DNA from 2 places in the Mesorhizobium sp. ES1-3 genome. Region 1 is predicted to be linked to the other one. Evidence: predicted binding sites of a transcription regulator. Region 1 holds the regulator's gene; the other holds the start of a gene.
What was found. The regulator LexA, encoded in region 1, represses DNA repair genes until DNA is damaged. The targets are predictions, from matches to a motif close to TGTTCNNNNTGTGTTCNG.
Positions count from the first base shown of each region.

Region 2: the regulator LexA is predicted to act here: its motif matches at 1,668-1,685, upstream of LB536_RS00140 (PA0069 family radical SAM protein).

Region 1 covers NZ_JAIUGW010000002.1:320,828-324,134, forward strand. The annotation lists gene LB536_RS04590 (ComEC/Rec2 family competence protein) at 1-1,265, shown strand, start outside; gene lexA (transcriptional repressor LexA) at 1,259-2,002, opposite strand; gene LB536_RS04600 (GntR family transcriptional regulator) at 2,413-3,186, opposite strand.
Region 2 covers NZ_JAIUGW010000001.1:22,115-25,421, reverse strand. The annotation lists gene LB536_RS00145 (ribonuclease HII) at 1-286, opposite strand, end outside; gene LB536_RS00140 (PA0069 family radical SAM protein) at 439-1,593, opposite strand; gene LB536_RS00135 (glycosyltransferase family 2 protein) at 1,744-2,271, shown strand; gene LB536_RS00130 (hypothetical protein) at 2,415-3,307, shown strand, end outside.

The DNA of each region.
Region 1 (3,307 bases):
TCGCCGCCGAGCGCAGCTTCATCATGCTGGCGGTGATGCTGGTCGCCGTCTTGTTCGATCGCGCGGCACTGACCATGCGCAACCTGGCGATCTCGGCGATCGCCGTCATCCTGGTTTCCCCGCACGAGGTCGTCGGCCCGAGCTTCCAGATGTCGTTCGCGGCGACCGCGGCCTTGGTCGGCGCCTATGCCGGCTGGGCCGACCACCATGCGGGAAAGACGAGGCCGCCGCCGCCAAAGCGATCCCTGCCCGGGTTCCTGACGCGAAAATTCCTGCTGGCGACAGGTGGATTGGCCATGACGTCCATCATCGCCGGCAGCGCAACGGCGCTGTTTGCCATCTGGCATTTCCAGCGGGTGTCGCCGCTCAGCCTGTTCGCCAATCTGGCCGTCATGCCGATCGTATCGGTCGTGATGTTCCTGGCTGTCGCCAGCGCGTTGCTGATGCCGTTCGGGTTGGATTGGCCGGCTCTCTACCTCATGGGCAAGGGCCTGACGGCGATGATCGCCGTATCGGCGTGGATATCGGAGCGCTCTCCGATCGATGGGGTCGGGCTGATCTCGCAGCAATCCGTGCTGCTGGTCACCGTCGCGCTGGTCATCGCGACGGTGGCGACGACCTGGTTGCGGCTCGCCGCGCTGCCATTCGCGCTTGCCGGCCTTTTGACTGTGTCGCACACACATACGCCCGATGTGCTGATCTCGGAAGACGCGCGGCTGGTCGCCCTGCCGATCGGCAATGGCGAACTGGCCGTCAACCGGGAACGTCCGAACGAATTCGCAGCCGACAACTGGAAACGCGCTCTGATCTCCGAAACAATCGTCAAACCGGAAATGTTCGACAAGATGGACGGGCAATTCGATATCGCTAGTCCCACCGACCTGCCGCGGGGATCGCCGTTCTATTGCCGCGAAGGCCTGTGTCTTGCCAGGCACCCCTCCGGTGCGATCATCGCCTATGTCGAGGATCGCAAGAGCACCTGGAAGGCCTGCGCCTTCGCCGACCTGATCGTCGTCAATGACGCGACCGCCTATGACGCCTGCCACGATCCGCTGGTTCTCGTGGTCACCAAACGACAGCTCGCCCGCAAGGGAAGTGCCGCCGTCTACTTCGATCCCCAGTCGGCCACGAGCCCGGCTGCGATCGAATTCGCCGTCGACGGACCATACCGCCCCTGGCACGAGCAGCGAAAATTCTCACGCGAGGCGAGAGGGCTGCTGCCCTATAAAAAGTCCGACAAGCTCGATGGCAAGCCGGCTCAGTAGCGCCTGATCAGCCCGACAAGCTTGCCCTGCACCTTGACCCGATCCGGTCCGAAGATGCGCGTTTCGTAGGCTGGATTGGCGGCTTCGAGCGCGATCGAGGCGCCCTTGCGGCGGAACCGCTTCAGCGTTGCTTCCTCCTCATCGACCAGCGCCACGATGATTTCGCCCGGACTTGCCGTGTCGGCATTGCGGATGATGACCGTATCGCCGTCGAAGATACCGGCCTCGATCATCGAGTCGCCTTTGACTTCCAGCGCATAGTGTTCGCCGCCCATGATCATGTCCGGCGGCACCGAAATCGAATGCGTCTGGTGCTGGATGGCATCGATCGGCACACCGGCGGCGATACGGCCCATGACCGGGATGGACACGGCTGAAACCGCATCGTCGTCGTTACCGGCTGCGGGCAGGCGCGACGGCGCGGCCGCCGGCCTGATCTGGCGACCGAGACCGCCTTGGCCAAGGCTGCCCTGGATGACGCTTGGCGAGAACTTCTTCGCCGCATTGAGGCCCGGCGCGATCGAGTCCGGCAGCCGCAGCACTTCCAGCGCGCGCGCCCGGTTGGGCAGCCGGCGAATGAAGCCGCGTTCCTCCAGCGCCGTGATCAGGCGATGGATCCCCGACTTGGAGGCAAGATCGAGCGCTTCCTTCATCTCGTCGAAGGAGGGCGGTATCCCGCTTTCCTTGAGCCGTTCGTGGATGAACATCAGCAGTTCATGTTGCTTGCGTGTCAGCATGGCGGCCCCCAAGGCAGTGAACGAAAGGTCTGAACCAGAATCGAAAAACAAACCCAGAACAAACACTATCTGTTCCAGTTGTGTTCCGCAACCGTTTAAAGTTTAATGAATTTGTTAAGACGTCTGAAGTTTTTTGCCCGCGACAGCGGACGGCAATCGACCCTTTCCGCCGTCGGCAAGCACATTGAAATCGTTTTGGTTAATGGGCTGTGGCCCATCCTCCGCCCAGGCTTGGCATCAGTCTTTTGGAGGGCTTTCCCGGGGGTGGATCGTAAAAATTGTGGATCCATCATTCGCGGAACGAAACGAAATCAAAACGCCAACGATCGTAGCTTCGGGCAGCGATCGATCCAGGCGTCCGGCCGGCCCCGATCAAGTGCGTGCGAACAGGCGTTGCGGAAGCGCTGAAGTCATCCGGAACCCGCTTTCAAGCTGCCGGCGCGGGCAGCGTATTCGGTCGCGCCACTGTCTTCGCTGTGGACATAGACATGCAGGGTGTAGCCGATATGCGCAGTCATCAGCGCCTTGGCCCGCTCGACGTCACGATCGAGTGCCGCTTCCATGATCGCGGTATGGTGTTCGATCGCAATCGCTTCACGCAGTGCCTCCATAGCCTCTTCATAGCCATCCTTGAGGCCAGCCGCGGCCCGCAATGTCGGCGCCAGACCAAGAAAGCGATGATGCCGGCGCAGCTGATCCGAGATTGTCGAGCGGAAACGCAGCAGCCAATCGCATGTGGCGGCGCTCAGCAGCGCCGCATGGAAAGCCTCGTGGTTCTCGTCCCATTTGTCGACGGCCGCATCCGAGGGATCGTCGACCGCGGTCTTGCAGCGGGAGAGCCGGTAGTGGGCGGTGACGACAGCATCCTCCCACTCCTTGCTGCCTTTCTCCATCGATTCGAGGAATAGGGGGATCTCGACCACCATCCTGGCGCGCGCCAGGTCCTCCAGTTCGGCCCGCGATACCGGAGCCACGGTAAAGCCGCGATTGCTGATGGCGGTGACAAGGCGTTCGGCCTCGAGCCGCGACAAGGCTTCTCGCAACGGCGTCCAGCCGACGCCATAGGTACCGCGCAGCGCACTCAGCTTGAGCGGGGAGCCGGGCATGAGGCGCGTGGTCAGGATATCGCGCCGCAACAGCTGATAGGCTGCCTCCGTCTTTGTGGAGCTGGTTTGATCCTGCATCGCGGTCCATCCGTCGTCTGGCAGAGAAAAATTATATATGATGTCGGAGCATGGCAAGAATTATATATAATATTTGACACGGGCCGGCGGACTGACCATGATCGCCGCAGTAGCCGCGCTC
Region 2 (3,307 bases), on a different contig from region 1:
TGATCGAGGCCATGGAGACCGCCTGCGCGGAGCCAAGAATGCGCAGGAACAGCGCTTCACGCTGCAAATGGCTAAGCCGCTTGGAATCGTCGAGCCCTTCGGGAATGTTGGCGGGGTCGAGTACCACTGCCGCGGCGACGACCGGTCCGGCCAACGGGCCACGGCCGGCCTCGTCCATCCCCGCGACCGGCCACAGGCCGTCGGCCATCGCCTTCGTCTCGAAGGAGAAATCGGGTTTCTCGACGATTTCGAAGAGAAGCGGAGAATCAGAACGCGCGCGAGCCATGTTGCGGCGAGGTTCGCATCGGCTCCGATTCTCCGCAAGTCCCTCCGGGTCGGGTGGGGCGCCGGACCGGGAGGGCACCGTCTGCAGGCCGGGGCAGGCCGGACGGGATTTTTTCGCCACGGCGGCAATAAACAGCCGCGGCGATTGTCGGTTCAGAGCAGCATCAACTGCTCCTGGTCCTTGCCGGCGGCGACGAACTGGTCGGTCCGCAGCGTGCGTCGTTCGGCATTGAGGCCGAGCCGCTTGGCGGTGATCTCGAAGCGCCGGCCGATCTGCCAGGCATAGGGTCCGGCGCCCTTCATGCGCTTGCCCCATTCCGAATCGTAGTCCTTGCCGTCGCGCATCGAACGGATCAGCGACATGACGTGACGATAGCGGTCGGGATAGTGGCGCAGCAGCCAGTCCTTGAAGATCGGGCTGACCTCCAGCGGCAGGCGCAGCACCACATAGCCAGCCTCGCGCGCACCGGCATGGTGTGCCGAGTCGAGGATGCGTTCCATCTCCTGGTCGGTCAGGCCCGGAATGATTGGCGCCACCATCACCGAAGCGGGTATACCGGCATCCGAAAGCTGCCTGATCGCCTCCAGCCGCTTGGTCGGTGTCGAGGCGCGGGGTTCCATCGTCCTTGCCAGCATGCGGTCGAGCGTCGTCACCGACAGCGCCACCTTGGCGAGCCCGCGCTCGGCCATGCGCGACAGAATGTCGATGTCGCGTACCACCAGGGCCGATTTGGTGACGATGCCGACCGGATGACCGCGTGCCTCCAGCACTTCGAGGATTTCGCGCATGATCCGGTACTGCTTCTCGATCGGCTGGTAGGGATCGGTGTTGGTACCGATGGCGATGGTGCGCGGCTGGTAGCCGTCTTTCGACAACTCCTTGTCGAGCAGGCGTGCCGCATCCGGCTTGGCGAACAGCTTGGATTCGAAATCCAGGCCCGGAGACAGGCCCATGAACGAGTGAGTCGGCCGGGCGAAGCAATAGACGCAACCGTGCTCGCAGCCGCGATAGGGATTGATCGACCGGTCGAAGGAGATGTCGGGCGATTCGTTGCGGGTGATGATGGTGCGCGGCTTCTCCACCTGCACCTCGGTCTTGAACGGAGGCAGTTCCTCCAGCGAACTCCAGCCGTCGTCGAAGACATGCCGGCTGACGGGTTCGAACCGGCCTGACGGATTGATGCCCGCCGACCGGCCACGGTTGCGGTCCGGACGGACCCGCATGCCACTCTGCTCGATCATCGCGTTGGCCATCTCGGCTCGTCCTGCTCCGAAGGCCGCAATGTCGGCGCGCATGATCGGTTCCATCTTCGCCCGCTCCCAGGGACTGTCCATGTTGTGTCGAATCGCTCTGCTCATGAAATTATTCCTATTTTGTCGATGAGAACAAAGCAAGAACTTTCTATGGTGCGCTGCAAAAACTGGCGTCGGTCAACGCTTTCCGCTATTCGGCTCACGATGCTTAGTGTTCTCATCGAAACGCATAATGACGAGGAGGGGCTCGTCCGCACGCTGGCGACGCTGATTGGCGGCGCGGTCGAGGGCGTGGTGCGCGAGGTCGTCGTCTGCGACACCGGCTCCACCGACCACACGCATCGCGTCGCCGAGCATGCCGGCTGCCACTATGTGGGGAGCGGCGGCATCGCCGCCGGCATAAGACAGGCCAAGGGTGACTGGTTGTTGCTGCTGGAGCCTGGGGCGAGGCTGGCAGAGGGCTGGATCGACGCGGTCGTCGCCCATACGGCCAGGCAGACCATGGCCGCCCGGTTCTCGCGAGCGCGGGGCAGCCGTCCGCCGTTCATGGCCCGGGTCTTTTCGGGCAACCGTGCTTTGGCCGACGGGCTGGTGATCAGCAAGCGCCAGGCCGCTTCCTTGTCGAAAAGTGCCGGCAGCGCCGAGGCGCTGGCGCGCGGCCTGGCGACAAGGAAACTCGACGCCGAGATATGGGCGGCGCCGCCGAAGCACGGGCATCGCGCCTCGAAATGATTTTTTGCAACTGCTCTGTCCATTGTGCGTTGCACAAAGACTGACGCGGAGGTAGCCTTACGACGAGGTGGGTGAGTTGGGTTCGGGTCATGCCGCGCGGTAGCCGGTGCGGCATCGGTGGCGCCGTCACAGCCGAGGATCCAATGAAGCTTTCGATTCCTGACAAATCCGGCACTGCCAGTATCGAGGCCATCGCGCGCAATGGCAGCCTGCTGCGGCGCATCGCCGTGCGCGTTCCGACCTATTTCGCGGACCTGCGCGAAAACCCTGCCTGGCTGCCGATGTTCGTGCTGGCGCGCACCATGCCCGGGCGCCGCATGCACTGGCTGGGCGCAAAACGCGCTCGTCCGGTCGACAATGCGGGAAACACGATGTTTGCGGGTGTCGAGCGGAGCACGGTGGTCGATGCGCTACGCTCCCAAGGCCTGTTTTCAGGCCTCGTCCTGCCGGCTGTGATCCATGAAGAGATCGCGCGTTTCGCGGGGCGCACGCCTTGTTTCGGCAATTTCGACCGCCGCCTCGAATTCATGCCGGGCGAGCATGCCGAAGCCGAGAGACGATTGGGCCGCTCGTTGCTCAGCGGGCACTATTTCGAACGCATCCTCGACTGCCCGGCGGCACTCGCCGTACAGCGCGATCCGCTGCTTCTCGACATCGCCGCACATTATCTCGGCGCTCAGGCCAGACTGATCACAACGCGCGTCTGGTGGAGCTTTCCAACTGGCCAGGCCTCGGAAGCCGACAAGAACCTTGCCTCGCTCGGCAAGTATCATTTCGACCTCGACGACTGGCGGATGCTGAAATTCTTCTTCTATCTCAAGCCCGTCGACATCGATACTGGCCCGCACGTCTATGTCAGGGGCAGCCACAACAAACGTGCCATAAAGCATCAGCTCACCCTTCTCGTCGGCCATCCCGCCAAGGAGGTGCTGGACGTTTATGGCGAGCAAAGCCCGGTCACCCTGACCGGGGAGGCGGGTCTCGGCTTCGTCGAGGATCCCTTCGGTTTCCATATGGGCACGGTGCCGGCGCGCAC